3 regions of the Rhodococcus sp. Z13_19A genome follow, and region 3 is predicted to be linked to each of the others. Evidence: riboswitches for the same ligand, from Rfam matches in the RefSeq annotation. Region 3 holds a riboswitch; each other region holds the start of a gene.
The links. Region 3 has a riboswitch for cyclic di-AMP ahead of AC3YNX_RS07345 (transglycosylase family protein). Riboswitches for the same ligand answer to the same signal wherever they lie in the genome.
Positions count from the first base shown of each region.

Region 1 (10,310 bases), 580 kb from region 3:
GACCCTACCGGCCGGTGCCGGTTCAGCCCTCTACGCGCTTCTTGAGCTCCTTGAGAGCGGTGTCGGTGATGACCTTCTCCGCCTTGCGCTTGAACATGCCGATCATCGGGATGGCGAGGTCCACCGCCAGCGAGTAGGTCACCTCGGTGCTCTCGCCGCGCGGGCGCAGGGTGTAGGACCCCTCCTGCGCCTTCTGCATCTGACCCTTGACCAGCTTCCAGCTCACCGCGCAGCCGTCCGGCGCCCAGGTGTAGGTCAGCTCGTAGGTGTCCTTGACCATGCCGGCGTCCAGCTCGAAGCGGACGTGCGAGCCGCGGCCGTCGTCGCCACGCTCGAGCACCTCCACGACCTTCACCGCCTGGGCCCACTCGGGGTAGGCCTCGAAGTCGGCGATCACGGCCATGACCTGCGCCGGTGGCGCGTCGATGACGATGGACTGAGTTGTCTTGTCGGCCACGGCGCTGAGGCTACCGCTTCACCACGAGCGTGGGACCGCTCGGCTGGGCCGGGCCGGCGCTGCCCGCGGGCGCCTCACCTGCTGCTCGCCCCGCCTCCAGCTCGGCCTTGAGCTCGAAGGCCAGTGCCTTGGCCCGCCGCCGGCGCGCCTGCGCGGCCGCGAAGATCTCCTCCGGCGCGGCGTCGGGCACCTCCGCCCGCAGGAAGTAGTGCAGCACGGTGCCGTCCAGCACCGGCTCCAGCCACACCTCCATGCTGCCCTCGACGGCACCGCTGACCCGCCAGCGCAGCCCGGCCGGGCCGCGGTCGTCGTGCAGGTGCAGCGACAGCTCGGGCCACCAGCGTCGCCAGCGCTGCCGCGGAGCCAGCGCCGCAGCCACCTGAGCAGGGGCTACGGCCAGGAACGTCTCGTCCACCACGTCGAGGGCACTCACGCACACAGCGTCACACACCGGCGCAAGAACCAGCCAGTCGCCAGACGCACACGATAGGTTGACCACACGATAGGTTGACCAGAGGTAACAGGCACTTGCCTGACTGAGCAGCCCAGCTCCACACCTGACCGGAGGCACTTCGTGCGTGAGTACAGCGTCCCTTCCAACTACTCCGTCGACGACAGCGCCAGCGTGGCCGCGATGGTGTTCTCCCACGCTGAGAGCTATCCAGACACGGTGATGTTCCAGCGCCGGGTCGGTGGCGAGTGGACCGACGTCACGGCGGCGGAGTTCGCGGTGCAGGTGACCGCGGTGGCCAAGGGACTGATGGCCTCGGGCGTGCAGAAGGGCGACCGGGTGGGACTGCTCTCGGCCACCCGCTACGAGTGGGAGCTCATCGACTTCGCCATCTGGACCGCCGGCGCGGTGACGGTGCCGATCTACGAGACCTCCTCCGCCGACCAGGTGCAGTGGATCCTCAGCGACTCCGCCGCCGTGGGCATCGTCTGCGAGAACGCCAAGCACCGCGCGATGCTCAACACCATCGAGGCCGAGTGCCCCGACCTCGCGCACACCTGGCAGATCGAGGGCACCGAGGCCCACGTCCTGGAGGGCTCCGGCTCGGCCGCCGTGGAGGCCCTCACCCAGGCCGGCGCCGGCATCACCGACGACGAGCTGCACGCGCGCCGCCGGGAGGTGGTCGCCGACGACATGGCCACCCTCATCTACACCTCCGGCACCACCGGCCGCCCCAAGGGCTGCATCCTCACCCACCGCAACCTGCTCGCGGAGTCCGACTCGGCCACCTCGGTGTTCGCCAAGCTGATGCACCCCGGCCAGCGCACCCTGCTGTTCCTGCCGCTGGCTCACGTCTTCGCCCGGGTCATCGCCGTGGCCAGCTTCGAGAAGCGCGTGGTGCTCGGCCACACCGCCGACGTGAAGAACCTGGTCAACGACCTCGGCGTGTTCAAGCCCGACTTCGTCCTCTCGGTGCCGCGCGTGTTCGAGAAGGTCTACAACACCGCCCGCCAGAAGGCGCACTCCGGCGGCAGCCTCAAGGGCAAGATCTTCGAGGCCGCCGACGCCACCGCGGTGGCCTACAGCGAGGCCCAGTACACCGGGGGCCCGAGCCTGGCCCTCACGGTCCGCCACGCCGTGTTCGACAAGCTGGTCTACGCCAAGCTCAAGGCCGCCCTCGGCGGGCGCTGCAACGCCGCCATCGTCGGTGGCGCACCGCTGGGTGCCCGGCTGGGCCACTTCTTCAGCGGTGTGGGCGTGCCGGTGTACGAGGGCTACGGGCTCACCGAGACCACTGCGGCCCTCACCGCCAACGGCCCCGGCGCCCAGAAGATGGGCACCGTCGGGCGCCCCATCCCCGGCTGCGCGGTGCGGGTGGCCGAGGACGAGGAGATCCTGGCGACCGGGGACGTGGTGTTCTCCGGCTACTGGCACAACGAGCAGGCCACCAAGGACACCTTCGTCGACGGCTGGTTCCGCACCGGCGACCTCGGCTCGCTGGACTCCGACGGCTACCTGACGATCACCGGCCGCAAGAAGGAGCTGATCGTCACCGCCGGCGGCAAGAACGTGGCGCCCGCCGTGCTGGAGGACAAGCTCCGCCAGCACCCGCTGATCAGTCAGTGCATGGTGGTCGGCGACCAGAAGCCGTTCATCGGTGCGCTCATCACCATCGACCCCGAGGCGTTCCCCGACTGGCTCAAGGCCCACGGCAAGCCCGCGGACACCGACGTCGCCAGCCTGGTGGAGGACGTGCAGCTGCTGGCCGACATCGAGGGCGCGGTGACCAACGCCAACAAGGCGGTCTCCCACGCCGAGGCCATCAAGAAGTTCCGCATCCTGCCGGTGGACTTCACCGAGGACACCGGTGAGCTGACCCCCACGCTCAAGCTCAAGCGCAACGTGGTGGCCAAGTCCTTCGCCACCGACATCGAGAGCATCTACACCACGTAGCTCGCCGCGGTCTGGCCGACAGCCCAGGCCGCCCCGCCGCCAGCACAGCGCCCCCGCGACCGACATCGCGGGGGCGCTGTGCTGTGCCTGTCCCGGGGCCGCTGTTGCCCTGGCGCGGTGGGCTCAGCCGTCGATGAGGGTGCGCAGCCGCTGGGACAGCCGGTCCCAGCGCCAGTGCTCCGCCGCCCAGGTGCGCCCGGCCGCCCCCATCCGCGCGGCGAGGTCGGGGTCGGCCAGCAGTCCGCCGACGGCGCGGGCCAGCTCGTCCACGTCGCGCCCGTCCACCACCCGCCCGGTCTGTCCGTCCAGCACCGTCTCCGGGGCGCCGCCGGAGCGTCCGGCCACCACCGGCAGCCCCGAGGCGGAGGCCTCCAGGTACACGATGCCCAGCCCCTCCACGTCCAGCCCCGCGCCGCGGGTGCGGCAGGGCATGGCGAAGACGTCGCCGAAGGTGTGGTGGGCGGCCAGCTCGTCGGCGGGCACTCCCCCGGTGAACACCACGTCCTGGGCCACCCCGGTGGAGGCGGCCAGCTTGTGCAGGGTGTCGGAGTAGGGCCCGCCGCCCACCAGCACCAGGGCGGCGCCGGGCACCTGCCGCTGGATCTGGGGCAGCGCGCGGATCAGCATGTCCTGCCCCTTGCGCGGCACCATCCGGGACACGCACACCACCACCGGCCGCTCCCCCAGCCCGTAGCGGGCGCGCAGCTCGGCGCGCGCGGCCGGGTCGGGCTGGAACACGGTGGTGTCCACGCCGGAGGGCAGGTGCTCCAGCGCGGCGCGGGGACCGAACGCCGAGGCGAAGCGCCCGCGGGTGTAGCGGCTGACGTAGGTGACGACGTCGGCGCTGTCGCCGATGCGGCGCAGGGCGCTGCGGGCAGCGGGCAGCATCGACCAGCCCACCTCGTGGCCGTGCGTGCTGGCCAGCACCCGCTCGGCGCCGGCCGAGCGCAGCGCCGGACCGAGCAGCGCCAGCGGGGCCGCCGCGCCGAACCACACCGCCGAGCACTGCCGGTCCACCAGCAGCCGGCGAGCCCGAGCCAGCACGTCGGGGGTGGGCAGCATCAGCGTCCCGGGGTGGCGCACCACCTCGAAGGGCTGCGCGGCGTCGAAGCGCACGTGCGAGTCGCTCCGCCAGGACGGGGCGTAGACCACCAGCTCGTCGGCGGGCAGGTGCTGGGCGAAGGTGTGCAGGTAGGACTGGATGCCGCCCGGTCGTGGGGGAAAGTCGTTGGTCACCACGAGTGTCCGGCGCATCCTGAGCAGGCTAGTCCAGCGCCTGCTGCAGCCAGCGGCCCCACTCGACCAGCAGGGCGCCGAGCGAGACGCCGAGCACCGGCTGCACCGCGGCGTCGATCTCCGCGGTGGAGGGAGCGGGTAGTGCAGCCACGGCCAGGTACACCCCGCGCAGCGCGTCCTCGCCCCGGGTGGCGGCCAGGAACACCGCGAACGACCACGACAGCTGGTAGGCCAGCTCCACCTTGGCGCCGCTGGTGGTGGTGGCGAACTGGGTGTCCACGGGCAGGCTGTCCGGTGGGCCCGCCGAGCGCACCACCGCGGCCACGGCGGGTGCGCCGTCGGACAGCGAGACCCCACTGGCCCGGTAGCCGACGTAGTCGGCGAAGCCCTCGGCCAGCCACACCGGGGCCTGGGCGCTGGTGGCGGCCCGCGCGGCCACGTGGGTGAGCTCGTGGCGCAGCACCACCCGGCGCGACAGCGGGGTGAGCCGGCTCAGCGTGGCCGGGTTGAACACCACTCGCTGGCCACGGACGGTGCCCGCGGAGCGGTCGATGTTGTCCGCGATAGAGACTGCGGCAATCTCCCCCTCGGCGAAGTCCGGGCCCACCAGCGCGCGCAGCTCGTCCTGGTGGTCTGGCAGGAAGACCGCGGCGCGCTGCTGCCAGCCCGGCCCCCAGAAGTCGGTGACCGCGGCGACGGCCGGGCCGAGCTCCTTGGCCAGCAGGTCGAGGTCGGCGGCGCGGCTGGGGTGGCCGAGCACCACTCCCTGGGGCACCACCCGGGCGATCACCGGGCCGAAGTCCCACAGCCCGCGCCAGGTGCTGCGGCCGTAGCGGTCGGCGGCGGTGTCGCTGACCAGCCGCCACACGTCCCCGCGGCGGGCCAGCACCACGCCCACCGGGCGGGTGGTGCTGGCGGCGTCCGCCCCGGCGATGGCGTAGCGCAGCACCACCGGTGGCGACCAGACCTCGTCGGCGCCCAGCCGCGCGGTCACTGCGGGGTCGACGGTGGGCACCGCCTCCTCGGTGATGTCGTAGCCCCAGTCGGCCAGCGGCACCTGGGCGAGGTTGGCGGCCCTGCGGGCCTCGGCGGCGGGGAAGCCGACGTCGGCACCCGTGTCGAACAGGGTGGCCAGCAGCGCGGAGTCGTTGCTGCGCACGGCGACGGCCCACTGGTCGAGCAGCTGTTGCACCGCCTTCTTGCGCGCGGCCTGGCTCGCCGCGGGCGGCACTGCGTTCTGCGAGGCGGTGGCGGTCAGCGGTGGGGCACCGGTGGTGCTGGGCCCGGACACTCCCGCGTCCCGCGACGTTGGGGTGTCCGACCGCAGCGCCACCACGGCCGCGGTGATCACCAGGACGAGCACGAGCGCCGCCAGCAGGACGCGCGGCAGCGCACGACTGCTCATCGGTCCAGCCTAGGACACCCCGTCGTCGTGGCGGGGTGTCCGTTCCGGTGGCCCGCGCGGATCAGTGCAGCGGAGTGATCAGTAGCGGCGAGCACCGGTGTAGGGCATGTTTCCCATCGGCGCGACCTTGACGGGCTGGCCCTCGGTGGGGGCGTGCACCATGTTGCCGCCGCCGGCGTAGATGCCCACGTGCGAGACCGGGCTGTAGAAGAACACCAGGTCGCCGGGCTGCAGCTGGTCGCGGGAGACCGGGGTGCCGCCGCCGGCCTGTGCTGCGGCGGTGCGCGGGATGGCGGTGCCGGCCTGGCGGAAGGCCCACTGGGTCAGCCCGGAGCAGTCGAAGGAGCCGGGGCCGGTGGCGCCGTAGACGTAGGGCGAGCCGAGCTTGCTCATCGCCGCCTGCAGGGCGGTGGCGCCACGACCCGAGCCGGCGGACCGGGTGCTGGCGACCGCGGGAGCGGCCGGGGCGACGGCCCCGCCGCGAACGGCCGCAGCGGGAGCCGCGGGCTGGCTGGCAGCCTCCGCGGGCGGCGTGACGGGGGTGGTGGGAACCGGGGAGACGAAGCCCGCCGGGACGATGGCACCGGCGTAGCGCACCCGCTCGGCCTCGGTGAGCGAGGCCAGCTTGGCGCGGACCGCGGTGGACCGGGTGCTCAGCTCGTCCTGCTTCTTGCGCAGGTCCGCCTGCACCAGGGCGGCGGCGTCGGCGGCGGCCTTGGCGGCGGCGTCAGCCGAGCGCGCGTCGGTGGCGGCGGTGGCGGCCTGGGCGGAGGCGGCGGAGAACTTCTGCACCCGGTCGTTGGTGTCCGCGGCCAGCACGTCCAGGCCCGACATCTGGTCGAGCAGGTCCTGGGGCGACTCGCTGATCATCAGCGCGGACAGCTTGTTCAGGCGTGCGCCCTGGTAGGAGGCGGAGGTCAGGGCGTCCACGGTGCCGCGGAACTGCTCCTGCTCCGACTGCGCCACCCGGAGGCTCTCCTGCGCGGAACCCAGCCGGGCCTCGGCGTCGACCCGCTGCGCCTGCTTGGCGTCCAGGTCGACCTGCGCGCCCAGGAGCTGCTCGTTGACCACCTCGGCGTCGTGGCCCAGCCGGGCGAGCTCCTGCTCAGCCTGGGTCGCGTTGTCGGGGAGCACCGGGTCGGCGCTGGCCGGGGTGGCCGACATCGTGGCGATGGCCACCGCGGCCATTCCGGCGGCGAGGACGCCACGAACAGTGCGTGTGCGGGCCGTACGAGCTCGAGCTAGGGACGCCACAGGGCGAAGTCTCCTTGTATCCGTTAACCGCCTACCGAGTTAGCTGACGGGTTCGGACTGGACACAAACAGCCCTACAGCGCGGTCGCCCGTGACGGCGGCGAGCTGATTCACCCCGGAGAACTGGGTTCCCGGCTCGACTCCCCGACGGGTCGACTCGGCGGTGACCCCCAGTGCAGTCCTCTTGAGACCGCTAACCCCTGGAAGGTCTCGGCCAGGTTACGGAATGGACATCCCCCGTGTCTACTGTGACCGTTTCGAGACGTGGGTGGCGTCGCTCAGCGGCTCGCCACGTCGAAGGTCATGCCGGCGCGGCGCAACCTGTCGAGCAGGGCGGTCCCCATGGCGCTGGCCGGGGTGAGCACGCCCGCCGCTGCAGGCAGCTGCGCGCGGTCCAGGGCCAGGCACAGCGCGCTCTCCCCCATCATCATCGCGGTCGCGGCGTAACCGGGATCACCCTGCGCGGCGACGGTGCACACGTACCGTCGACCGGTGGTGGTGCGGGTGTGCACCTCCATCCGGAAGTAGCCGTTGCGCTGCGCTCGCTCGGACGGGCCGCTGCCGGGGCTGGGCAGCACCCGGTCGAGCACCCAGCGGGCGGGGCCGAACATGAGCCCGGCCGCAGCACCCCAGGTGCCGCCGGCGATGGCCAGCGCAGCACCGGGTGAGACGACTGAGTCGCCGCAGCCGATCACCTCGCGGTAGCGGAGCGTGCGGCCGTAGGCCCAGCCCTGCAGCGCGTTGCTGCGCCGCACGATCCGGGTGTTGTACTGCGCCATGACGAACGGGGCCGTCCAGCCGCCCAGCTCGGAGTCGCGCCGCACGAAGGCCTGGTCGGCCTCCTCGCCCAGCTGCGGCTCGGCGGCGCGGTCGGGGCTCATCGCGTAGGGGTCGGCCACGTGCTCGGCCAGGGACGGGTCGGTGCGCACCACGTCCACCTGGTTGCGCAGCGAGTCGATGGTGCCGCCGCTGAACCCGCCGCGGGCCGCCTTCACCACCAGCGTGGTGTCGGTGAGCTCGCCGGCGCCGTCCGCGCGGACCTGCTCGTGCAGGCTCAGCACCCCGAGGTCGGAGGGGATGGAGTCGAAACCGCAGGAGTGCACGATGCGGGCACCGGTGCGCGCCGCCACGTCGTGGGCGGCGGCCATGCTGTCGCGGACGAAGAGCACCTCGCCGGTGAGGTCGACGTAGTCGGTGCCCGCGGCGGCGCAGGCGCGCACCAGGGGCAGGCCGTACTTGGCGTAGGGCCCCACCGTGGTGGCGACCACCCGGGCGGCCTGGGCCACCCGGCCCACCGCGTCGGCGTCGGCCGCGTCGGCCACCACCAGCGGCCAGCTCTGCGCGGCCGGGCCCAGCCCCGCGCGAGCCGACTCCAGCCGCTGCAGGGAGCGACCGGCCAGGCCCACGCGCAGGTCCGCCGGGGCGTGCTCGGCCAGGTAGCGGGCCACGAGCTTGCCGACGAAGCCGGTGGCTCCGAACAGGACGACGTCGAGCTCCCGGTCCCCGGCGGGCTGCACCGGGGCTTCCGGCGCGGCGGGCTCGGTGGGTGCGGCCGGCTCGGTGGGTGCGGCGGGCTTCGTCACCTCCACCACGGGCTCCGTGGGCTCGGACGGCTCAGTGGGCTCGAGGGGCTCGTGCTCGGTGTCTGCCATGCCGACCACCCTAGGGGGACAGGGCGAGCCGCCGCTGCCCCCACGAGGCGGCTCAGCCCGCGCGGCGGTCCGGCGCCGGCGGCGGGTCCTGGGGCACCAGCCGCAGGCGGGGCACCATGCCGGCCTCGGCCAGCACCTCCATGGCCCGCTGCTCCTCGGCCCCGATCTCCACCGCGCTGCGAGCGGGCAGCCCGGTGGTGGCCGTGGCCGGCGCGGGGAGCCCGGGGTGGCCCAGCAGCACGGAGATCACGCAGTCTCCGCACGCGAGGTCGCGCACCGCACACGTGTCGCAGTCGATCACCATGGTCCTGCTCCATCTCGCCGAGCGGTCGGGTGGCTCCTGACCGGCCTCGGCGCGGACGCTAGGGGCGGGCACCGACAAGAACCCGTGCTCAGCGGGCCAGCCGCTCCAGGAGCACGTCCGAGGCGACGCTGTGCGCGCCCATCGCCCGCACCGACTCGGCCACCTCCCGGTCGGAGCTGGCCACCACCACCGGCCGGCCCTCCGGCTCGGCGGCGGTGAGCTCGCGGATGACGTCGTCGGCGATCACGCCGTCGGCGCTGAAGACCACCCGCACCCCGCGCGCCCACACGTGCCCGCCGCCGGAGACCACCGCCGCGCCGTCGAACACCACGGTGACCTCCGCCCGGGTCTGGGCGGCCAGCAGCGCCAGCGAGCGCACCAGCCGGTCGCGCTGGGCGATCAGCGTCAGCTGCGGGTACCCGGTCTTGCTCACGTTGTAGCCGTCCACCAGCAGGTGCACCTCCGGCAGCCGCAGCGCCCGGTCCAGCGCGCGCTCGTCGGGCAGCACCCGGCCGGGGGTGCGCGGCCGAGCGAGGGCGGCGGCCACCTGGTCGGCCGGCAGCACGCCGCGGGCGGTGGTCTGCGGGTAGATGCCCAGCTCGGAGCGCAGGCCCTTGCCCACCCCGGTGAGGGTGTCCAGCAGCAGCCGCAGCCGCACGTCGTCGGCGTTGCGGGCCTCCCCCGCCGCCAGCCGCGCCTGGTCGCGCTCGCGCTCGGCCCGCTCGGCCCTGGCCTGCTCGGCCGCCAGCCGCGCCTGGTCGCGGGCCCAGTCCGCGCGCACCTGCTCCAGCTCGGCCGCCACGTCCTGGGCGCGGCCCTGCTGGGTGGTCGAGGCGACCGCGGCGGCGTCCAGGGCCTCCCGCAGGCGCTGGCCCTGCTGGCGCAGCCGCGCGCGCAGCCGGGTCACCTCCTCCTCCAGCGCGGGGGCGGGTGCGGCGGCGGTCGCCTCCCGTGCCTGGGCCAGCTCGGCCGCCAGGCGCTCGTGGGTGCGCTCCGCCTTCAGCAGCCGCCCGCGCAGCACTGCCACCTCCGCCCGCAGCGCCCGCAGCTCGTCGATCTCGCCCGCCTCCGCCACCAGCTCGGCCGCCACCGGCTCGCCCAGCAGCAAGCTGCTGGCGGCGGCGGCCACCCGGTCGGCGGAGGCGGTGTCCAGCTGGTGGACGGTGCTGCCCCGCAGCTGCTCCACCACCGCCGCCCGGAAGCGGGGCTGGGTCCGCACCGCCACGACCATCTGCCGCGAGCCCAGGCGTCGGCGCTTGGCCGGGGTGAACCGCAGCAGCGGTCGCAGCTCGGCGGGCACGTCGGCGGGGCGCATGGCGGGCAGCGCCGCGTCGACCAGGTCGGCCAGCCGGTCGAGCACCGCGGCGGGCAGCTCCTCCGGCCCGGCGTCGCGCAGGGTTTCGGTCACCGCTCAATGCTATTCACCGGGCAACGCCGCAGGTCGCGGCGCCGGCACAGGAAGTGTCGGTCGCCTGACCTAGCGTGCGCGCCCATGAGCTCTCCACAGCTGGTGCAGCCGAACCAGCGGCAGCTGACGTTCGACGAGCTGGGCACCCCGCTGAGCGAGGTCACCTTCGTGGTGGTGGACCTGGAGACCAC
Region 1 is NZ_JBYUNN010000002.1:714,032-724,341, reverse strand. It holds gene AC3YNX_RS10150 (SRPBCC family protein) at 23-457, opposite strand; gene AC3YNX_RS10145 (polyketide cyclase / dehydrase and lipid transport) at 468-890, opposite strand; gene AC3YNX_RS10140 (AMP-dependent synthetase/ligase) at 1,032-2,861, shown strand; gene AC3YNX_RS10135 (glycosyltransferase family 4 protein) at 2,985-4,115, opposite strand; gene AC3YNX_RS10130 (hypothetical protein) at 4,126-5,502, opposite strand; gene AC3YNX_RS10125 (NlpC/P60 family protein) at 5,581-6,681, opposite strand; cyclic di-AMP (ydaO/yuaA leader) riboswitch at 6,770-6,928, opposite strand; gene AC3YNX_RS10120 (saccharopine dehydrogenase family protein) at 7,034-8,407, opposite strand; gene AC3YNX_RS10115 (hypothetical protein) at 8,460-8,711, opposite strand; gene AC3YNX_RS10110 (NYN domain-containing protein) at 8,800-10,119, opposite strand; gene AC3YNX_RS10105 (DEDD exonuclease domain-containing protein) at 10,204-10,310, shown strand, end outside.
Region 1: another riboswitch for cyclic di-AMP. It lies ahead of AC3YNX_RS10125 (NlpC/P60 family protein); the one in region 3 lies ahead of AC3YNX_RS07345 (transglycosylase family protein).

Region 2 (10,310 bases), 120 kb from region 3:
TGATGCCGGCCTTGGCCGCGCCGTAGTTCGCCTGCCCGGCGGGGCCGAAGAAGGCTGCCTCGGACGAGGTGTTCACCAGCGAGGCGTACACCGGGGCGCCGGCCTGCTTGGACTGCTCGCGCCAGTACGCGCCGGCGTTGCGGGTGAGCAGGAAGTGCCCCCGCAGGTGCACCCGCACCACCAGGTCGAAGTCGGCGTCGCTCATGTTGAACAGCATCTGGTCGCGGGTGACGCCGGCGTTGTTGACCACCACGTGCAGCCCGCCGAGGTCCTCCACCGCGGTGCGGACCAGCTCGTCGGCGGTGGTGCGCTCACCCACGTCGCCCTGCACCAGGGCCGCCCGCACGCCGAGCGCCTTGATCTCGTCCACCACGTCGGTGTCGGCCATGTCGTTGACCACCACGTCGGCACCCTGGGCGGCGAGCGCGAGCGCTTCCGCCCGGCCCAGCCCGGCGCCGGCTCCGGTGACCACGGCGACCTTGCCGGCCAGTGGCTTCTCGCTCACCGGCGGCACGCCCGACCGGTCGGACCTGATCTGCGGGCAAAGCTCATCGGTGCTCCTCGAGTCGGCTGGGCGGCGGGACTTTCGACGCTAGAACGTGTTCTCGTCCGGCTCGACAGCACCAAGACGGACGGGCCTCACTCCTCGAGGGCGAGTGCGCTCTTGGGGCAGCGCTCCACGGCCTTGCGCACCCGCGCCTGCAGCTCCTCCGGCGGCTCCGGCTGCAAGATCGTCAGCTGCTCGTCGTCGTCGAGGTCGAAGACCTTGGGCGCCAGGCCGGCACAGACTCCGTTAGCCTCGCACAGGTCGAAGTCGACAGTGACCTTCATCGGAATGCCTCCACTGCGAACGATCGGTGACCGACTCGGCCCGGCCGCCTCGCGAGCAGGCCCTGACCGACACTAGAACCGGTTCTACCGAGAAGCAATGTTCCGCGCTAGTGTCGCAAGAACCTGTTCCAGCCAGGAGGGCCCATGCGGATCAGCTACACCCCCGAGCAGGAGGAGCTGCGGCGTGAGCTGCGCAGCTACTTCGCGCGCCTGATGACCCCGGAGCGCCGCGAGGCGATGAGCTCCACGCAGGGCGAGTACGGCACCGGCGACACCTACAAGGAGATCGTCCGCCAGATGGGCGCCGACGGGTGGCTGGCCCTGGGTTGGCCGACCGAGCACGGCGGGCAGGCCCGCCCGATGATGGACCAGCTGATCTTCACCGACGAGGCGGCGGTGGCCGGGGCGCCGGTGCCGTTCCTGACGGTGAACAGCGTGGCCCCGACGATCATGCGGTACGGCACCGAGGAGCAGAAGGCCTTCTTCCTGCCCCGCATCGCCGCCGGTGAGCTGCACTTCGCCATCGGCTACTCCGAGCCCGAGGCCGGCACCGACCTGGCCTCGCTGCGCACCCGGGCGGTGCGCGACGGCGACGACTACGTGGTCAACGGGCAGAAGATGTGGACCAGCCTCATCCAGTACGCCGACTACGTGTGGCTGGCCTGCCGCACCGATGCCGAGGCACCCAAGCACAAGGGCATCAGCATGCTCATCGTGCCCACGGACGCGCCCGGGTTCTCCTGGACGCCGGTGCACACCATGGCCGGGCCCGGCACCAGCGCCACCTACTACGAGGACGTCCGCGTCCCCGTGACCTCCCGGGTCGGGGCGGAGAACGCGGGCTGGCCGCTGGTCACCAACCAGCTGAACCACGAGCGGGTCGCCCTGACCTCCTCCGCCCCGGTGCGCACCGCCCTGCGCGAGGTGCGGGAGTGGGCCCAGCAGACCAAGCTGCCCGACGGCACCCGGGTGATCGACCAGGAGTGGGTGCAGCTGCACCTGGCCCGGGTGCACGCCAAGGCCGACTTCCTCAAGCTGATCAACTGGAAGATCGCCTGGAGCGTGGGCCAGGCCCCCACCCCCGCCGACGCCTCGGCCACCAAGGTCTTCGGCACCGAGCTCGCCACCGAGGCGTACCGGCTGCTGATGGAGGTGCTGGGCAACAGCGCGGTGGTCCGGCACGGCTCGGCCGGGGCCCTGCTGCAGGGCCGCGTCGAACGGATGCACCGCTCCTCACTGATCCTCACCTTCGGTGGCGGCACCAACGAGGTCCAGCGCGACATCGTGTCCATGCTCGCCCTCGGCCTGCCCGCCGCCAAGCGCTAGGAGCTCGACGTGGACTTCTCCCTGACCGATGCCCAGCAGGACCTCGGCGGCCTGGCTCGCCAGATCCTCACCGACAAGGTGACCCAGGAGCGGCTGCGCGCCGTGGAGACCGGGCCGCGCTGGGACCAGCAGCTGTGGGCCGACCTGGCCACCGCGGGCGTGCTCTCCGCCGCCCTCCCCGAGCAGGTGGGTGGCGGTGGCTTCGGCCTGCTCGAGCAGTGCAGCGTGCTGGTGGAGCTGGGCCGGGCGGTGGCGCCCGTGCCGTACCTGCAGTCGGTGGTGATGGCCGCCGCGGCCATCGCCGAGCTGGGCACGGACAGCCAGCGCGAGCGGTGGGCGGCACCGGCCGCGGCGGGTGAGCTGGTGCTCACCGTGGCGCTGGTGGACGAGCCCGGCACCGGTGGCACCCGGGCACAGCGCAGCGGCGACGGCTGGGTGCTCAACGGCGCCAAGTCCGCGGTGTCCTGGGCGCCGGTGGCCGATGCCGTGCTGGTCGCGGCCGCCACCGACGCCGGCCCGGTGGTGCTGCTGGTGCGCAGCGACGATCCCGGCGTGCAGGTGCAGGACCAGCAGCTGGTGGACGGGGGCAGCGCCGGCCTGGTGGAGCTGACCGACGTGCGCCTGGACGCCGACCGGGTCCTCGGCACCGACGGCGAGGCGGCACTGACCTGGCTGGTGGACCGCGGCACCGTCGGGATCTGTGCGCTGCAGCTGGGCGTCACCGAGCGGGCGCTGGAGCTGACCGCGGAGTACGCCAGGGAGCGGGTGCAGTTCGGCCGTCCCATCGGCAGCTTCCAGGCAGTGGCCCAGCGCCTGGCGGACGCCTACATCGACGTGGAAGCCATCCGGCTCACGCTCTGGCAGGCGGCGTGGCGGCTGGCGGAGGACCTGCCCAGCACCGCGGAGGTGGCCACCGCCAAGTTCTGGGCTGCCGACGCCGGGCACCGGGTGAGCCACACCGCGGTGCACGTGCACGGCGGCGTGGGGATCGACACCGACCACGCCATGCACCGGTACTTCACCGCGGCCAAGCGCAACGAGTTCGAGCTGGGGGCGGCGACGGCGCAGCTGCTGCGCCTGGGCGCCACCCTGGCCGCGGAGCCCGCCTAGCCACCGCCCTCCGGCCGTCCACGCAGACAGCACAGGACCCCGCACACCGTTGCCGGTGGCGGGGTCCTGTGCTGGTTCAGCTGGCTCAGCCGAGGCCGAGCCGGTGAGCAGGATCAGGCGAGGGTCAGGGTCTGGCCCGCGAAGATCATGTTCGGGTTGCTGATCTTGCCCTTGTTGATGCTGAACAGCGCCTGGTAGCCGCCGCTCACACCCTGGGTGGAGGCGATGGACGACAGGGTGTCGCCCGACTTCACCGTGTAGGTCTTGCCGCTGGACTTGGCTGCCTTCGCCTTGGTGGTGGCCTTGGCGGAGCTGGCCTTGGGGGCCTGCGCCTTGGCAGCCGAAGCCTTGGGCGCCTGTGCCTTGGCGGTGCTGGCCTTGGGGGCCTGCGCCTTGGCGGTGCTGGCCTTGGGCGCCTGCGCCTTCTGCGTGGTCGCAGCCTTGGGGGCCTGCGCCTTGGGGGCCGACTTGGTGGTGGCCTTCGCGGTGGAGCTGCTGGCGGAGGCGTTGCCCGAACCGAGGTTCTTGCCGCACACCGGCCACGCACCCTTGCCCTGGCCGGCGAGCACGCGCTCGGCGACCGCGATCTGCTCGGACTTGGAGGCGTTGTGGGCCGAGCCCGAGCCGCCGAAGGCCTTCCAGGTGCTCGGGGTGAACTGCAGGCCACCGGAGAAGCCGTTGCCCGAGTTGATGGACCAGTTGCCGGTGCTCTCGCACTGCGCGACCGCGTCCCAGTCGTTGCCGGCGGCGGAGGCCGGCGAGGCGAAGATCGCCATCGGGGCACCGACGACGAGGCCGGCGATGACGACCTTGGCGGCGTTGCGGGCGCCGGTGGAGTGCTTGGAGGCGGTGGTGGTCTTGCGAGTCATATGGGTAGATCCTCTCCCTGCGCCTGCGGAGTCAGCTGTCGGGTTCGGGCTGAGAGGTTGCCCGGCCACCAGGTCCACGAGCTGGGCCTGCTGGCTTCACCCCAAGGTCAGAGCCGCTGATCAGCGGTTCCGGCCGGCATCCCGGGTGTGCCCTGGATGTGGGTCCTCCGTCCCTGTCCCTGGTTAGATCGGAGGTTCCGGATGCCCGCGGGACAGGATTGAGCGCGGCGGGCCCGGTGTCGGCCGGTTGTTCCCGGCCACAAACGAACGTACGGACCGAGCACGGGTGCGTCGAGGCCCCGCAGCGCCAAGGTCTCGGGTAGGTAACGCCTCCCCGGCGACCCGCGACGTCACTGTTTCCGCAGGTCAGCTGGCATGTCCGCAAAAAGGGACGCTTTTGTCAGCAGCCCAGGATCGGTGACTCGGATCACAAGCTGGACCCCCGAAATCAGCCCCGGAAAGCGGCCTGCGTCACGCCCTGAGAGGCGACAAGTCCCAGGTCACAGGCAGTTTTCCTGGTCCACGACACCACCTGGTGATGCCCCGGTGGCAACGGGGCGGCGGGGATCGCTGCTGTACTGCGACCACGACCCCGGGTAGAGGCGACCGGCACCCAGCCCGCTGAGCTCCAGAGCCAGCAGGCTGTGGCAGGCGGTCACTCCCGAGCCGCAGTAGGCGGTCACCGGCGCACCCTCCCGCACGCCCGCCGCGGTGAAGCGACGGCGCAGCTCGGCCGCCGGGAGGAAGGTGCCGTCCTCGGCCAGCGTGGCCTGGGTGGGCAGGTTCTTCGCCCCGGGGACGTGGCCGGCCCGGGCGTCCACCGGCTCGTGCTCGCCGCGGTAGCGCTCGGGGGCCCGGGCGTCGAGCACCACGCCGGCGCCACCGCCCGCCTGCGCCACCACCTCGTCCAGGTCCGCCAGCCGCTCCCGCGGCCAGGGCCGGGCGGTGAAGGTGGTGGGCGCGCGGTCGACGGGCGCCGTCTCCAGCGGACCCCGGTAGGCCGCCAGCCCGCCGTCGAGCAGCGCAGCCTGGTGGCCGGTGGCCCGCAGCAGCCACACCAGGCGGGCAGCGCTGCGCCCCCCGGCGTCGTCGTAGGCCACGACCGTGTCGTCGTCGCCGATGCCCAGCCGGCCCAGCTCGGCGGCGAACACCTCGGGGTCGGGCAGCGGGTGGCGGCCCTGCTCCGGGCTCGGCGGGGCGGCCAGGCACCGGTCGAGGTCGACGAACACCGCTCCCGGCAGGTGGCCCGCCTCGTGGGCGGCCCGGCCGGAGCGGCCGTCGAGGTACCACCGCACGTCGGCGAGCACGACGTCGGTGCGGTGGGCGTCCCACCAGGCGGGGCTGACGACGGGGGCGATCATCCCGTCACCCTAGAAGCCCCACCCGGTGGGAAGCGCTCAGCCAAGGGTCGTCAGCGCAGCGTGTCCAGCCGCGACACCGTGGCGTCGAACTCGCCCACCAGGTCGGCCATCACCTCGGCCACCGGCCTGATCTCGTTCATCCGGCCCACGATCTGCCCGATCGGCATGGAGACCACCTCGGGGTCGGTGGAGCGAGCGATGCGCTGGTGCGCCTCCCCCACCAGGACGTTCTGCAGCGGCATGGGCAGCGGGGAGGGGGCACCCTCGGCGCTCCACGCCTCGGTCCAGCGGGTCTTGAGCAGCCGGGCGGGCTTGCCCGAGTAGCTGCGCATCCGCACGGTGTCGCTGGAGGTGGCCGCCAGCAGCGCCCGCTGCATCGTGGAGGGCCCACCGTCGTCGGCGGGCATCTCACCGAGCTTGTACTCCGCGGTGGTCAGCCAGTAGGAGCCCATCCAGACCCCGGAGGCACCCAGCGCCAGCGCGGCGGCGACCTGCCGGCCGGAGCCGATGCCGCCGGCCGCCAGCACCGAGGCGCGGTCGCCGATGGCGTCCACGATCTCCGGGAGCAGCACCATGGAGGCGATCTCCCCGGTGTGCCCGCCGGCCTCGTAGCCCTGGGCGATGACGATGTCCACGCCGTTGTCCACGTGCCGCACCGCGTGCTCGGCCTTGCCGGCCAGCGCCGCCACCGGCACGCCCTTCTCGTGCGCCAGGTCGATGACGTCCTTGGGCGGGGACCCCAGCGCGTTGGCGATCAGCTTGATCGGGTGGCGCAGCGCCACGTCGACGTGCGCGCGGGCGATGGAGTGCAGCCAGCCCAGCACCCCTTCGTTGCGCTCCTCGTCCTCGTCCAGCGGCGGGACGCCGAGCTCGTCCAGCGTGCGGTTGACGAAGGCCCGGTGCTCGTCGGGGATGAGCTTCTGCAGGTCCATGGACGCGGCTTCCTGCGGAATCTTCGCCGGCATCACGATGTCCACCCCGTAGGGCTTGCCGTCGGTGTTCTCGTCCATCCAGGTCAGCACCGCGTCCAGCTCCTCGGCGTCGTTGAACCGCACGCAGCCGAGCACCCCCAGACCGCCGGCGCGGCTGATGGCCGCGGCGACGTGCTCGGACGGGGTGAAGCCGAAGATCGGGTGCTCTATGCCGAACTGTTCGCTGAGCGCGGTGCGCACAGGTCCTCCTCAGGTCGTTGCTCGGCGTGCTGCCGAGCCCACTTGTAGTCCGCCTTGCCGGTGGACAGGCGCTCAATCTCCTCGACCAGCCAGAGGCTGCGCGGGGCCTTGTAGCCGGCGAGCTGACCACGGACGTGGCGGTCCAGGTCGTCGAACGCCGGAGAGGTGCCGGGGCGGGGCTGGACGAGGGCGGCCACCCGCTGGCCCCACGTCTCGTCGGGCACGCCGATCACCAGTGCGTCGAACACGTCGGGGTGCCCCTTGAGCGCACCCTCCACCTCCTCGGGGAACACCTTCTCACCACCGGTGTTCACGCAGGTGTTGCCGCGGCCGAGCAGGGTCATGGTGCCGTCGGCCTCGATGCGCGCCAGGTCCCCGGGGACGGCGTAGCGCTTGCCGTCCACCTCGGTGAAGAGCGTGGCGGTCTTCTCCGGGTCCTTGTAGTAGCCCATCGGGATGTAGCCGCCCCGGGCGAGCCGGCCGATCTCGCCGGAGCCGGGCTCCACCTGCTTGCCCTCGTCGTTGACGACGATGGCGTTGGGGATGAGCTTGACGCGGGGGCCCTCGGTCCACTTCTCCGAGTCCTTGGTCAGCATGCCGATCCCGCTGAAGCCGGTCTCGGAGGAGCCGACGGCGTCGGTGATGACCACGTTGGGCAGCGCGTCCAGGTACTGGTCCTTGACGGTGGGCGAGAACAGCGCCGCGCTGCTGGAGATGGCAAACACCGACGATGCGTCGTAGTCACCGCGCAGGTACTCCTCGATCATCGGGCGGGCCATGGCGTCACCGATGAGCACCACCACGTTCACCTTGTGCTGGGCGATGGAGTGCCAGATGGCGACCGGGTCGAACTTGGGCACCAGCACCACGGTGTCGCCGGCGAAGAGCGCCTGCATCGCCGCCCACTGGGCGTTGCCGTGAATCAGCGGAGCCAGGCACAGCCGGGTCATGCCTCCGGAGGCCTCTCCCTCGCGCGCCTGGGCCCACTCGTCGGCCATCGCCTCGCCGGTGACGAAGCTGACGCCGCCGCCGAGCACCCGCCAGACGTCCTCGTGCCGCCACATCACGCCCTTGGGCGGACCGGTGGTGCCGCCGGTGTAGAGGATGTAGAGGTCGTCGGAGCTGCGCTCGCCGAAGTCGCGCTCCGCGGACTCCCCGGCCATCGCGGCCTCGAAGTCGGTGCCCGCCGCGGCGCCGTCGGCGTTGTCCAGCACCAGCACGTGCTGCAGCGTCGGGGTCTCCGGACGCACCGCGGCCACCTTGTCGGCAAACTCCCGCTCGGTGAGCAGCGCGACCATGTCGGAGTTCTGCACCACGTAGCGCAGCTCCTGCTCGCCGTAGCGGTAGTTCACGTTGATGATCACGCCGCGCAGCTTGTAGACCGCCATCATCCAGATGATGGCCTCTACCCGGTTGTGGGTGTAGAGCCCGACGTGCGAGCCGGTGCCGACACCGTGCGCGGCGAGGTGGTGCGCCAGGCGGTTGGCGCGCTCCTCGAGCTCGCGGTAGCTGACGACGATGTCCTCGCAGGCCAGGGCCTTGCGGTCCGGAAACAGGTCGACCGCGTGTTCGAACAGGTCCGCTATGTTGTAGGCCACATTTTCAAACTAGAACCTGTTACTGTTCGGCGCAATAGCAGACCGCGTTCCCACCGCCAGGAGGCCCATCGTGACTTCGACCGAAGCGACCACCGCAGAGGCGCCGCACTGCCTCGTCGAGCTGCAGGGGTCCACCCTCGTCGTCACGATGAACCGGCCCCAGGCCAAGAACGCGCTGTCCGGCCCGATGATGCAGATCATGCGCGAGGCCTGGGACCGGGTGGACGAGGACCCCGCGATCCGCGCTTGCATCCTCACCGGGGCGGGCGGGGCGTTCTGCGCCGGCGCCGACCTCAAGGCCATGAGCAGCGCACACCCCGGTGACAACGGCGGCGCGGACTTCTCGGTCATCGAGCCGCTGCTCAAGGGGCGCCGGCTCACCAAGCCGCTCATCGCCGCGGTGGAGGGGCCCGCCATCGCCGGCGGCACCGAGATCCTGCAGGCCACCGACATCCGCGTGGCCGGCGAGAGCGCGCGCTTCGGCGTCTCCGAGCCCCGCTGGGGCCTGTTCCCGCTGGGCGGCTCCGCGGTGCGCCTGCCCCGCCAGATCCCCTACACCGTCGCCGCCGACCTGCTGCTGACCGGACGCCACGTGCGTGCGCCCGAGGCCAAGGAGATCGGCCTGATCGGCCACGTCGTGCCGGACGGGCAGGCGCTGGCCAAGGCCCACGAGCTGGCCGACATGATCGCGGCCAACGGCCCGCTCGCCGTGCAGGCCATCCTGCGCACCATCCGGGAGACCGAGGGCCTGCACGAGAACGACGCCTTCAAGATCGACGCCAAGCTGGGCCTGTCGGTGTTCCAGAGCGAGGACGCCAAGGAAGGCCCCCGGGCGTTCGCGGAGAAGCGCACGCCGCAGTTCAAGGGCCGCTAGGCCGGCGCCGGCCCGGGCCCCGCCTCGGCAGGGTCCGGGTTGACCAGCGTCTCGCCCAGCACCTGGATGCTGGCGGTGTCGCGGCATCCGACCACCAGGCTGGTGACTCCCGCCTGCTCCCACTGCCGCACCTGGGCGCGGACGTGCTCGGCGTCGCCGATGATCGCGGTCTCGGCCACCAGCTCGTCCGGAACCGCCGCCACCGCCTCCTCCTTGCGCCCGGAGAGGAACAGCCGGGTGACGTCGTCGACCACCTCCCCGTAGCCCATCCGACGGAACAGCTCGGCGTGGAAGTTCATCTCCGGCGCGCCCATGCCGCCCACGTACAGCGCCATCGTCGGCTTGAGGCGGGCGAGCTCGGCAGCGGCGTCGTCGGTCACCACCACGGTGCAGGTGGCCGCGATCTCGAAGTCCACCCGGCTGCGTCGCGCGCCGGCCCGGGCGAAGCCCTCGTCCAGCCACTCGTCGTACATGCCCGCCAGCGACAGCGAGTAGAAGACGGCCAGCCACCCGTCGGCGATCTCCGCCGTCATCGCCACGTTGCGCGGCCCTTCGGCGCCCAGCCAGATGGGCAGGTCCGCGCGCAGCGGGTGGGTGATGGGCTTGAGCGACTTGCCCAGCCCCGTCGAGCCGGGCCCGCGGTAGGGCAGCGGGTAGTGCGGTGCGTCGTTGACCACGGGAGCCTGCCGCTGCAGCACCTGCCGCACGATGGACACGTACTCGCGGGTGCGCGCCAGCGGCTTGGCGAAGGGTTGGCCGTACCAGCCCTCCACCACCTGGGGGCCGGAGACGCCGAGGCCCAGGATGAAGCGCCCGCCGGTGAGGTGGTCCATGGTGAGGGCGTGCATCGCGCAGCCGGCGGGGCTGCGGGCGGACAGCTGCGCCACCGAGGTGCCCAGCCGCACCCGTGAGGTCTGCGAGCCCCACCAGGCGAGCGGGGTGAACGCGTCGGAGCCCCACGACTCGGCCGCGAACACCGAGGTGAAGCCGGCGTCCTCGGCCGCGAGCACCAGCTCGCCGGTGTTCTCCGGCGGCTGTGCGCCCCAGTACCCGAGCTGTAGTCCCAGCTGCATGTCCACACCCTCCGTCGCAGTTGCTGCATCGTAAGGTCTTGTGAAACAAAGTTGTAACGTGTTCTACTCCGGTTGTGGAGAACCTGAGCGCACCAC
Region 2 is NZ_JBYUNN010000002.1:15,364-25,673, reverse strand. It holds gene AC3YNX_RS06790 (3-oxoacyl-ACP reductase) at 1-505, opposite strand, end outside; gene AC3YNX_RS06785 (ferredoxin) at 640-831, opposite strand; gene AC3YNX_RS06780 (acyl-CoA dehydrogenase family protein) at 976-2,157, shown strand; gene AC3YNX_RS06775 (acyl-CoA dehydrogenase family protein) at 2,167-3,267, shown strand; gene AC3YNX_RS06770 (transglycosylase family protein) at 3,381-4,136, opposite strand; cyclic di-AMP (ydaO/yuaA leader) riboswitch at 4,143-4,340, opposite strand; gene AC3YNX_RS06765 (sulfurtransferase) at 4,637-5,494, opposite strand; gene AC3YNX_RS06760 (NAD(P)H-dependent flavin oxidoreductase) at 5,548-6,669, opposite strand; gene AC3YNX_RS06755 (acyl-CoA synthetase) at 6,636-8,267, opposite strand; gene AC3YNX_RS06750 (crotonase/enoyl-CoA hydratase family protein) at 8,338-9,141, shown strand; gene AC3YNX_RS06745 (LLM class F420-dependent oxidoreductase) at 9,138-10,214, opposite strand; gene AC3YNX_RS06740 (Zn-ribbon domain-containing OB-fold protein) at 10,289-10,310, shown strand, end outside.
Region 2: another riboswitch for cyclic di-AMP. It lies ahead of AC3YNX_RS06770 (transglycosylase family protein); the one in region 3 lies ahead of AC3YNX_RS07345 (transglycosylase family protein).

Region 3 (10,310 bases):
GTGGCCTCGGCCAGCGTCCAGCGGATGAGGTCCTCCCGCAGCCGCCCGCCCCAGCGGGGCCGGCGCCACGACAGCGCGGTCCCTACCTGGGCGGCGTCCAGCGCGGAGCCGGGCGGCAGGTCGGCGAGCACCTGCAGCACGCGGCGGCGGTCGCGCGGGGCGAGCGGGCGGCGCAGCTCCTCGGACAGGGTGGCCAGCGCCTTGTCGCGCTCGTCGCGCTCCCCGACCAGCCCGGGCAGGCGTGGCAGCTCCAGCCAGGCCGTGGCCAGCTCGGCCCAGCGTGCCGCCGGCTCGGCCACCGCCCAGGTGTCGACGTGCGTCGTCGGCGTCCACGCCGGGTCCGCCGCCTCGTCGGAGGCCACCAGCCCGGCCGCGGCCAGCAGCTCCAGCAGCAGGGGCAGCGCCGCCTCGTCGATGCCGGTCTGCTTGGCCAGCCGACGCAGCTCGCGCACCCCGAGGCCGCCGGAGCGCAGGGTGGGGGCCGGCGCGGCACCGAGGGCCGCGAGCAGGTCGGTGCAGTGCCGCAGCAGCTCCAGCGCGGCGCCGGCGGCGGCGGAGTCCATGTCCTGGCGCGTCACGCTGGTCGGCGTCGCCCGCGGCTCGGTGGGGCTGATCTCGCCCATCGGGCTGCCGCCTCGGAGCACCGCGCTCACCTGGCTGGGCAGCTCCACCGTCTGGTCGTCCACCGGCAGCAGCAGACCCGCCCGCAGCAGCTGTTGCACCGGGCGATCCGCTGGTGTTCCCGGTGCGGCGTCGCGGGTGCGGCCGAAGGGGGCGCCCTTGGCCAAGGTGGTCAGCAGCCCGAGCCGGGCGGCGTCGAGCTCGGCGAGCATGGCGGGGACGTCGGCGTCGACCAGTGCGGCGGACGGGCGACCCACCTGGCCGGCGCGCGGCAGCACCTCCCGCATGGCCGGGGCCACCCGGATGCCGTCGAGCTGCTTGTCCGGTCCCCACACCAGGGCCTGGGCACGCAGCCGCTCCAGCGCGGCGTTGACCTTGGTGGCAGGCACGGAGGTGCCGAGCAGCTCGCGGACGTCGGCCACCGACACCGGCTCGGCGTCGGCCTGGGCCAGCACCAGGGCCTCCAGCACCGCCAGCTCGAACGCGGTGAGCTCGTCTGCGGCGCGAACCACCGAGGCGCGCAGGCCCGCCCGGTTGGCGAGCACCTGGGAGTCGGCAGGCGGCGGCACGGCAAGGTCCGGCCGCAGCTCCAGCAGGGTGCTCAGCTGCTGGTCGGACTGGCGGCTCAACCAGGCGGCGAGGCTCCGTGGGTCAGACATCACTGCCCACGGTAGTGACCTGCCCTGTACGGCAGTGGCAGCGCACTGTCAGAATGTCCGTGTGGCGAAAGCAGATGGCAAGAAGAGCAAGCGCTGGGTCGACCCGTCGTGGCCGAAGGTCCCGGAGGGTGAGCACGCCGTGAGCGAGCTGGCCTCGACTGTCGCGGGTGGGCTCTCGCCCTTCGGCGACACCGAGTTCCCGCTGCCCGCGGACCAGCTTCCCTACGTGCACCCGACGACGGTCATCAACCGCTAGGGAGCCGTCCCACCTGGGAGGCACCACCCACGCGGCCGGCGTCGGTCGGCGCAGGACGACCGGCTCCGCCCGCGTCCGAGCAGACGAGGTCCTCCGATGAGCAAGCCCGAGCTGACCCACGTCGACGCGGCGGGCCAGGCCCGCATGGTCGACGTGACCGGCAAGGACGCCACGGCCCGCACCGCGGTGGCCACCGGCACCTTCCGCACCACGGCCGAGGTGGTCGAGCTGCTGCGCCGGGACGGGCTGCCCAAGGGCGACGCCCTGGCCACGGCGCGCATCGCCGGCATCATGGCCGCCAAGCGCACCCCCGACCTGGTTCCGCTGTGCCATCCCATCGCGCTGTCCGGGGTGGTGGTGGACCTGCAGCTGGGGGAGGCCGACGTCGCCGTCACCGCCACCGTCCGCACCACCGACCGCACCGGGGTGGAGATGGAGGCCCTCACCGCCGTGGCGGTGGCCGGGCTGACCCTGCACGACATGGTCAAGGCGGTGGACCCCGCCGCCACCATGGACGGCGTGCGCGTGGAGACCAAGGACGGCGGCAAGACCGGCCACTGGAGCCGGCCGTGAGCCGCGCCGTGGTGGTGGTGGCCTCCACCCGGGCCGCCGGCGGGGTCTACCCAGACCGCACCGGACCGATCATCGTGGACTGGCTGCGCGAGCACGGCCACCAGGTGGACGAGCCCGTGGTGGTTGCCGACGGCGAGCCGGTGGCCCAGGCCCTGCGGACTGCCCTCGCCGCTGCCCCCGGCCTCGTCCTCACCACCGGTGGCACCGGCATCAGCCCCACCGACGCGACTCCCGAGCTCACCCGCGCGCTGCTCGACTACGAGGTGCCCGGGCTGGCCGACGCCGTCCGGGCCGCGGGCTCGGACGCAGTGCCCACGGCGATCCTCTCCCGCGGCGTGGCCGGGGTGGCCGGCCGCACCCTGGTGGTGAACCTGCCCGGCTCCACCGGCGGCGTCCGGGACGGGCTCGCGGTGCTGGAGCCGGTGCTCGACCACGCGCTGGACCAGCTGGCGGGGGGCGACCACCGGTGACGGCACACGTGGCGCGGGCGCTGGTGACCGCGGACGAGCTGAGCCTGGCCGAGCACGAGGCGCTGGTGGCCGAGCAGGCCGCCGGTGCGGTGGTGAGCTTCGCCGGGGTGGTCCGCGACCACGACGGGGGCCGCACCGTCACCGCGCTGGAGTACTCCGCGCACCCCACGGCGGGTGCGCTGGTGGCCGAGGTGGCCGCTGATGTCGCGGCGCGGGTGCCGGGGGTGCGGGCGGTGGCGGTGAGCCACCGGGTCGGTCCACTGGGCATCGGCGACGTCGCGCTGGCGTGCGCGGTCTCGGCCGACCACCGGGCCGAGGCGTTCCAGGTCTGCGCGCTGCTGGTGGACGAGGTCAAGGCGCGCATCCCGGTGTGGAAGCGCCAGGTGTTCCCCGACGGCACCGACGAGTGGGTCGGCTGCGCCTGAGTCAATCTCGTCGCTGTCCTAGCCGAGCAGGGCCACCGTATGTTGCTCATCGACGCCGACCCCCAGGGCAACGCCACCGCCAACCTCGGGCTGGAGGACACCCCGCCGTTCACCCTCAACGACGTGCTGGTGGTCGACAAGCACCGGGCAGGTGATCCCGGGCAGCATCGGCGACGCCGTGGTGGCCGCGGGGGAGGGGTGGAAAGGCATCGACGTGGTCGCCGGCGAGCTGGCGCTCGCCGGCCGCGAGCAGGAACAAGACCTCGGCCGGGAGTACTGACTGCGCACCGCTTTGGAGGGCGTCACCGACCGTGGGACGTCGTGCTCATCGACTGCCCGCCCAGCCTGGGCCAGCTCACCGTCAACGCCCTGACCGCCGTCGATGCGGCCCTGCTGGTCAGCGAGCCCCGCGCGGCCAGCGTGGAGGGCCTGGCGCAAATGACCCGCACCCTGCACACCGTGCGCCAGCACTTCAACGACCGGCTGCAGCTGGCCGGGGTCGTGGTCAACCGCTACCGCGCCGACCGCCGCGACCGGGTCGAGTAGGCCGAGCAGCTGCGCACCGACTACACCACCTACCTGGTCGAGCCCTTCATCCCCGAGCGCAAGATCGTGGCCACCGCCGCGACCGCGGCGGCCCCGCTGTCGACCTATGGTGCCCGTGCCCAGGCCGTCATCGACGCCCTGGCCGCCGTCGCCGCCCGCGTGCTCTCCAGCTGAGATACCCCGTACCCAAGGAGAACCATGGCCACGACCCGACGCCGCGGCAGCAGCCCCGACAGTGCCGCCCTCGATGCACTCGGTGGGCAGAAGGCCGAGGGGGCCCGACGGCTGAACAAGGCCCCCGCCTCCGACCCGGTGCTCAGCGCCGGTGGTCGCCGCGACGAGCAGCCTGCCCCAGCCTTGCCGGCCCGTACCGGGGGAGTGGCCGGCAAGGAAAAGCTCGGCTTCTATTGCAAGCCGGACGACGCCGACCGGGCCCGCGCCGCCTACGACTGGACCCGGCCCCAGGAGCGGCACCGCTCGCTGTCGGACTTCATCAGCGCCGCGCTCATGCGCGAGGTGGAGCGGCTGGAGAAGAAGTACAACGACGGCAGCACTGGCCGGCCGTGCGCCCCGGCGAGCTGCCCACCGGCAAGCCCGTCGGCTCCTGAGTCCAACGCTCGGAACGGCGATGTACGGTCTTGATGGTCCGCCATCGGAGGTGCAAATTTGCGAAAGACCAATTGACGTACACGGGTCAGTCGAAGGTTCCCCGGCAGGGAGTCTGGCAAGTGTGGAGCGAGGGTGCCCTGGTGGGGCGAAATGGGCACCTAGTGTCTCCGGCTCGAATTCGCTGACCTCGCAAGCGTTTGAAGGAGTGGGGCAAGACATGGGTAAGACGCCGAACAGATACAGTCAACCCTTCACGCTAGTCCGACCTCCGTGGCAGCCTGAAACCGACGAACTAGCCGCTGCACGATCGGCAGAGCAGTTGATGTTGGACAGGGGCTTTGATTATCCCCGCGCTGTCACTAACAGCAGTGCAGGAGACCCGACAGCTATTGAGCTTGCGTACCGTTGGGTGCGGCTGCACAAGAAGCCGGGGCAGAAGATCCTGCTGTGGGTCCCCCGAAACAAGGACATTCACAGAGATCGTCGGGTGAAGGCTATCTTGGAGGAGCCCGATGTCGCCCTAGGAACATCACGGGGCCGGTACTGCTCAGACTGGCGCGAGGGGCCGGTACTCGGACTCTGGCATGCCACCGACGATTTGGCCAAGATACCAATCGGTCAGCCGACGGCCATGTGTATCGTGCCGTGGGTGCCCGAACGACTTGCCTGGTGGGTAAAGGCCGTCGATCCTGTGGTCCTCGGAGATGGGATCGACTGGGCGTTGGATGCTCCTCCAATCCTGCATCCGGTGGTCGTTCGCGGACTTCGGAGCATGACGCTTGCGATCAATGGCAGCCGCACGATCAGGACCGGCTATAACCAGCGTTATGTAGTACGAGGCTTGCTTGCGTTACGCTATGCAGGATTCCAACTGCGAGCAGACGCGATGCAGGCCTGGGCACTCGGTCATGGCTGGCGGGGAAAGAATGCCCATCACCTAGCCGGTTACTGTGAACAAATCAGCCGCGGACGTGTGCCGAGAGTAGCCGATGATCTTCTGCGGCCTAGCATCGTCGCAATGTTGCGCACCAAGGCCTCCAAAAGGTAAAATTGTACCCGTCAATTAGTTGAGGCATGGGAGTGACCTCCCACTGACGCTCTCACTGGTCGATCCAGATGCACTGAGGACACGTTGGTCACGCACCTCATGCCTATTTCGATACGGTGGGTGTTCATTGCCGAGGCCGTAACCTTGATAACTAGGCCGCTCTGCGGGCCCTCCTGCGGTGGCGACGCAGTTCTACGATGGTGTTAATCGCGGTCAAAGCGCCAAGATCAACTTTTGCCATACCTGAGGTGCGACCGGCCAATGAGTTAATTCTCTGAGCGACGTCTAGGCCGTCACGGGATCGCTCAGCGAGCCGCATCCAGCGCCAGCTCGGCCGCTGAACTTCACTCAGGTCGGCGAGGTCGCGAGCTCGACTGACGATGGCATTTTTGGCGGGCGTCAGCGAGTATGGACTCTCCATCTGGGCAACACTGGGATCAGCGCAGAGCACTCGGGGCCACAGCGCCCGGCGCATCCGAATCTCTCTAACGCTAAGCCTCCGCGCAGTCGCTGAAGGATGGTGATGAGAACCGCCCTAGGGAGAACACCGTCACCGGAGGGAGGTCGATTTCGGTAGGTCGATGACTCGAACCACAGTTCCACAGAACAGCTACGCGGTCGCCGCCCCGTAGGGCTGGGTGATCCACTGCCTGTACCGGTGGACGAGCGGACGGCACGCTCACGTGGCCCTGGCTTTCCCGCGGGTCGATCGACAGGCAGAAGGCTGAGTACAGCCCCTTGCTGGCGTACTGCCGGGCGATCCAGCGGTGGCCCTCGACGAGTGCGGTGTAGCTCGCCTTGAGCTGCCACGGCGCGGCGGCGGGAAGTGCCGGCGCCCGACCTTGGCCAAGGCTGCGGTCTCTGCCTTGCTGAGGTAGACGGTGCGGGGGCCGCCACCGCACTGCGCGGTGGCGGTCTCTGCGGTCCCGGTAGGGGCCGCCATAACTGCGATGATCAGGGCGAAGGTGGCCACCGCCACCACACGGCCAAACGGTCGCCGTCGATCTTTAGACGGACTACTGAGCGATCGCAGGATTCTGAGCTGTTTGGCGATAGCGATTTGTGGGCGGTGTCAAATGCGGTCGTTTCTGAGACACCGCCAGGCCCAGCCGGCTGCCGAGCGGTCATGCAGGTCGAGGGAACGGCTGGATGTCGCAAAACTGATGGTCACAGTGTGCGTGTCACGAGCGATCTCGTCGACCAGTTCTGACGCAGGCGATCGGCAGGGTGGAGTATTGGGATACGTGACGGGTGTCGACCACCGTGCGGGATCCCGCGTTGCAGCTCGACGCGTTGAGCGCCGCGGGCTGCTGGGGAAGCTGGACTGACACCGCTTCGGGATCGACGACGGAGCGGTTTCAACTGACCGAGTTAATGAGGTTGGGAACACCATGGTGCTGTGGCGACCCGACCGGTTGGGCCGGTCGTCGCTGCACTCGATCGAGAGTGTGCGCGAGCTGGAGGAGCTGGGGGTCCGGTTGCTGCAGGATCGACTGGCACCCCTACTCCTGAGAATGGGCTGGTGGCGCATGTCTTCGGCGCCCTCCTGCTGGGGCGCGCCAAGCGCCGTGACGGTCTGGGCTTGAGACGGTCGCCGTTCGAGGTTCTACCGTGCTGCCCAGGCGCTAGATGATGACGTTCCCAGGCTGAGGGAGTCCACGGCTGGCGAGCCGTAGACGGAAACCGTGATCGCGCAGCCAGACCATTTGGCCGCGGCCATACCTGCCCCAGCGAAAGACCCCGGCACCGTGGAGGCTGCCGGGGTCTTCTGCTGTGGTGCTGTGGATCAGCCCAGGTGGAGGACCTGGCCGGGGTAGATCACGTTGACGTTGCTGATGGTGCCCTTGTTCAGCTGGAAGATGGCCTGGTAGCCACCGGAGATGCCCTGCGAGCGGGCGATGCCGGACAGCGTGTCACCGGACTTGACCGTGTAGGTGCCGGCCGAGGAGGTCGCCGCCTTGGTCGTGGTCTTGGTGGTGGCCTTGGTCGCGACCTTGGGGGCGGCAGCCTTCGGAGCAGCAGCCTTGGGGGCGACAGCCTTAGGAGCAGCCTTCGGGGCGGCAGCCTTGGGAGCAGCGGCCTTGGGAGCCGACTTGGTGGACGCCTGCGGGGCGCTGGCACCGGCGGTGGCCGACGCGTTGCCCGAGCCGGTCAGCACCTTGCCGCAGACGGGCCAGGCACCCTTGCCCTGGCCGGCGAGGACGCGCTCGGCGATGGCGATCTGCTGGGCCTTGCTGGCCTGGTTGGCCTGCGGGGCGTAGGCGTGGCCGCCGAAGGCCTTCCAGGTGCTGGCGGTGAACTGCAGGCCGCCGTAGAAGCCGTTGCCGTTGGCGATGGACCAGTTGCCGGTGCTCTCGCACTGGGCGACTGCATCCCACTGGCTGGCGGAGGCCGCCGAGGCGGGCGCGGCCAGCACGGTGAGGGGGGCGCCGACGACCATGCCGGTCAGAGCGACCTTGGCGACGGTGCGGCTGGTGGTGGTGGGCTTGCGGTGACGGCCTTGGGTACGGGACATCTGGGTGGATCCTCTCCATACGCGCCTGCGAAGTCAGCTGTCGGGTTCGGGCTGAGAGGTAGCCCGGCTTCCCCACCCGTGGCTCGAGTGGTTTCGCTTCACCCCAAGGACCTAGGCAGCAGATCTGCGCCTCGGCCCGTCGTTCGGCTGCCCGAACGTGGGTCCTCCGTCCCTGCTCCTGATGGTTCTCGAGGTAACCGGTTCCCACGGAGCAGGGTTTGGCGCGGCGGACCGGTTCGGCCGGGGCTGTTCCGGCCAGGGGGAACGGTACGTGCGGCGCAGGCTGCCGTCACCTCGTCCACTGTGGCCGATTTGTTACTTGTAACGTCCCTGCCACAGTTGACGATCCCGGCATAACCCCAGGTCAGAGCACTGACGCGTCTGTTCGTTGCGGACTCGTTATCCCGCCGTGATGTGACCGAGATCACGTTGGCCAGACGTTTATCTGACTGTTATCCGCCCGCGAAAGGTGGCAGCACGTCGACGGTGCCGCCGGGGGGCAGCGGCCGCTCGCGGTCGCGGACGGCGACCTCGTCGAGCAGGAACGAGCAACGCTTGAGCACCTCGACCAGGGGCGGGTGTCGCTCCGCGAGGACGGCCAGCAGCGTGCTGAGCGTGGTGCCGGCCGGCGCGCTCACGATCTCGGTGGGGGTGCCCGCCGCGGCCCGCGCCGCGGCGAAGTAGCGCACCTCCAGCTCGATGGCGGGTGCGCTGGTCGTCGGGCTGGTGCTCTCCGGGGAGGTGCTCACGAGTCAGCCCCCGATCGCGCTCATCGGGCGGGTGGGCTGCAGGAAGCCGGGGTCGTTGATCCCGTGACCCGGCAGCTTGGCCCACATGGCGTCCTGCCAGCGCTGCGCGATCGCGTCGTCACCGGCGTCGGAGCGCAGCAGGTCGCGCAGGTCGGTCTCGCCGGTGGAGAACAGGCAGCTGCGGACCTGGCCGTCGGCGGTGAGCCGGGTGCGGTCGCAGTCACCGCAGAAGGGGCGGGTGACCGAGGCGATGACGCCGACCGTCGCGGGTCCGCCGTCGACCAGCCAGCGCTCGGCGGGCGCGGCTCCGCGCGCCTCGCTGTCGGGAGTGAGCGCGTAGGCGGTGCGCAGCGAGGCCAGGATCTCCTCGGCGGTGACCATCTCGCTGCGCTCCCAGCCGTGCTGGGCGTCCAGCGGCATCTGCTCGATGATCCGCAGCTCGTAGCCGTGCTCCAGGCAGAACTGCAGCAGCTCGGGCGCGTGGTCGTCGTTGATGCCCCGCATCAGCACCGCGTTCACCTTCACCGGCGTCAGCCCGGCGTCGGCCGCGGCCCGCATCCCGGCGAGGACGTCGGCCAGCCGGTCGCGGCGGGTGATCTGGTGGAACAGCGCGGGGCGGACGGTGTCCAGCGAGACGTTCACCCGGTCCAGGCCCGCGGCGCGCAGGGCCTTGGCCTTGCGGACCAGGCCGAGCCCGTTGGTGGTCAGCGAGATCTCCGGCCGCGGACGCAGCGCGGCGGCGTCGGCGATGATCCCGGCGAGGTCGCCGCGCAGCAGCGGCTCGCCGCCGGTGAAGCGCAGCTCGCGCACGCCCAGGTCGGTGACCGCGATGCGGATCAGCCGGGCCAGCTCCGCGCGGGTGAGCAGCTCGGAGGTGGGCAGCCAGTCCAGGCCCTCGGCCGGCATGCAGTAGGTGCACCGCAGGTTGCAGCGGTCGGTGAGCGAGATCCGCAGGTCCGTGGCGACCCGGCCGTGGGAGTCCAGCAGGGCCGAGGTCTGCGGGCGCGCCGGGTCGCGTGGCGGGGTGACGCCACCGCGGCCCGGCACGGGCAGGCCAAGTGAGACAACGGTCATGCGGCCAGCCTATCGAGGCCGACGAGGGGCAGCAGAAGGACAAAGGGGCCCGCGCAGGGGCTGCCATGGATGGCTGTTCCGCACGTGCGGGTATAGCGTGCGATTCATGCCGCAGCTGAGGATTAGTGAAGCGGCGGCAGTGCTCGCCGTCAGTGACGACACCGTGCGTCGCTGGGTGGACTCCGGGGCGCTCAGCGCGCAGCGCGACACCGCCGGACGCATGGTCGTCGATGGGGCGGAGCTGGCCGCCCACGCCACCGCGCACGCCACCACCACCACTGATCCGTCCGGGGTGGGGAGGTCGGCGCGCAACCGCTTCGTCGGGCTGGTGACCCGGGTGGTGGCCGACGAGGTGATGGCTCAGGTGGAGATGCAGTGTGGGCCGCACCGCGTGGTCTCGCTGATGAGCAGCGAGGCGGTGCGCGAGCTCGGCCTGGAGCCCGGCCGGGTGGCCGTCGCGGTGGTCAAGGCGACGACGGTGATCGTGGAGACCCCCGAGGGGCAGCAGTGACGGTGCGCCGGCGGCGGGGTCTGCGCCACGCGGTGCCCGCCGGGCTGGCGGTGCTGGCGGTCTCCGCTGCCACCGGGTGCAGCACCGGCGCCGACGGTCCGGGCACGCTCACCGTCTTCGCCGCGGCCTCCCTGCAGCCGGCCTTCACCCAGCTGGCCGCCGCCTTCGAGCAGGCCCACCCCGGCACCCGGGTCAGCTACAGCTTCGCCGGCTCCTCCGCGCTGGCCACCCAGATCGACCAGGGGGCGCCCGCC
Region 3 is NZ_JBYUNN010000002.1:131,432-141,741, forward strand. It holds gene AC3YNX_RS07305 (helicase-associated domain-containing protein) at 1-1,280, opposite strand, end outside; gene AC3YNX_RS07310 (hypothetical protein) at 1,342-1,536, shown strand; gene moaC (cyclic pyranopterin monophosphate synthase MoaC) at 1,633-2,109, shown strand; gene AC3YNX_RS07320 (MogA/MoaB family molybdenum cofactor biosynthesis protein) at 2,121-2,579, shown strand; gene AC3YNX_RS07325 (molybdenum cofactor biosynthesis protein MoaE) at 2,576-3,004, shown strand; gene AC3YNX_RS07330 (ParA family protein) at 3,044-3,550, shown strand; gene AC3YNX_RS07335 (ParB family protein) at 3,749-4,192, shown strand; gene AC3YNX_RS07340 (DUF1889 family protein) at 4,377-5,207, shown strand; gene AC3YNX_RS07345 (transglycosylase family protein) at 6,994-7,722, opposite strand; cyclic di-AMP (ydaO/yuaA leader) riboswitch at 7,729-7,919, opposite strand; gene AC3YNX_RS07350 (MoaD/ThiS family protein) at 8,175-8,471, opposite strand; gene moaA (GTP 3',8-cyclase MoaA) at 8,475-9,545, opposite strand; gene AC3YNX_RS07360 (TOBE domain-containing protein) at 9,652-10,056, shown strand; gene modA (molybdate ABC transporter substrate-binding protein) at 10,053-10,310, shown strand, end outside.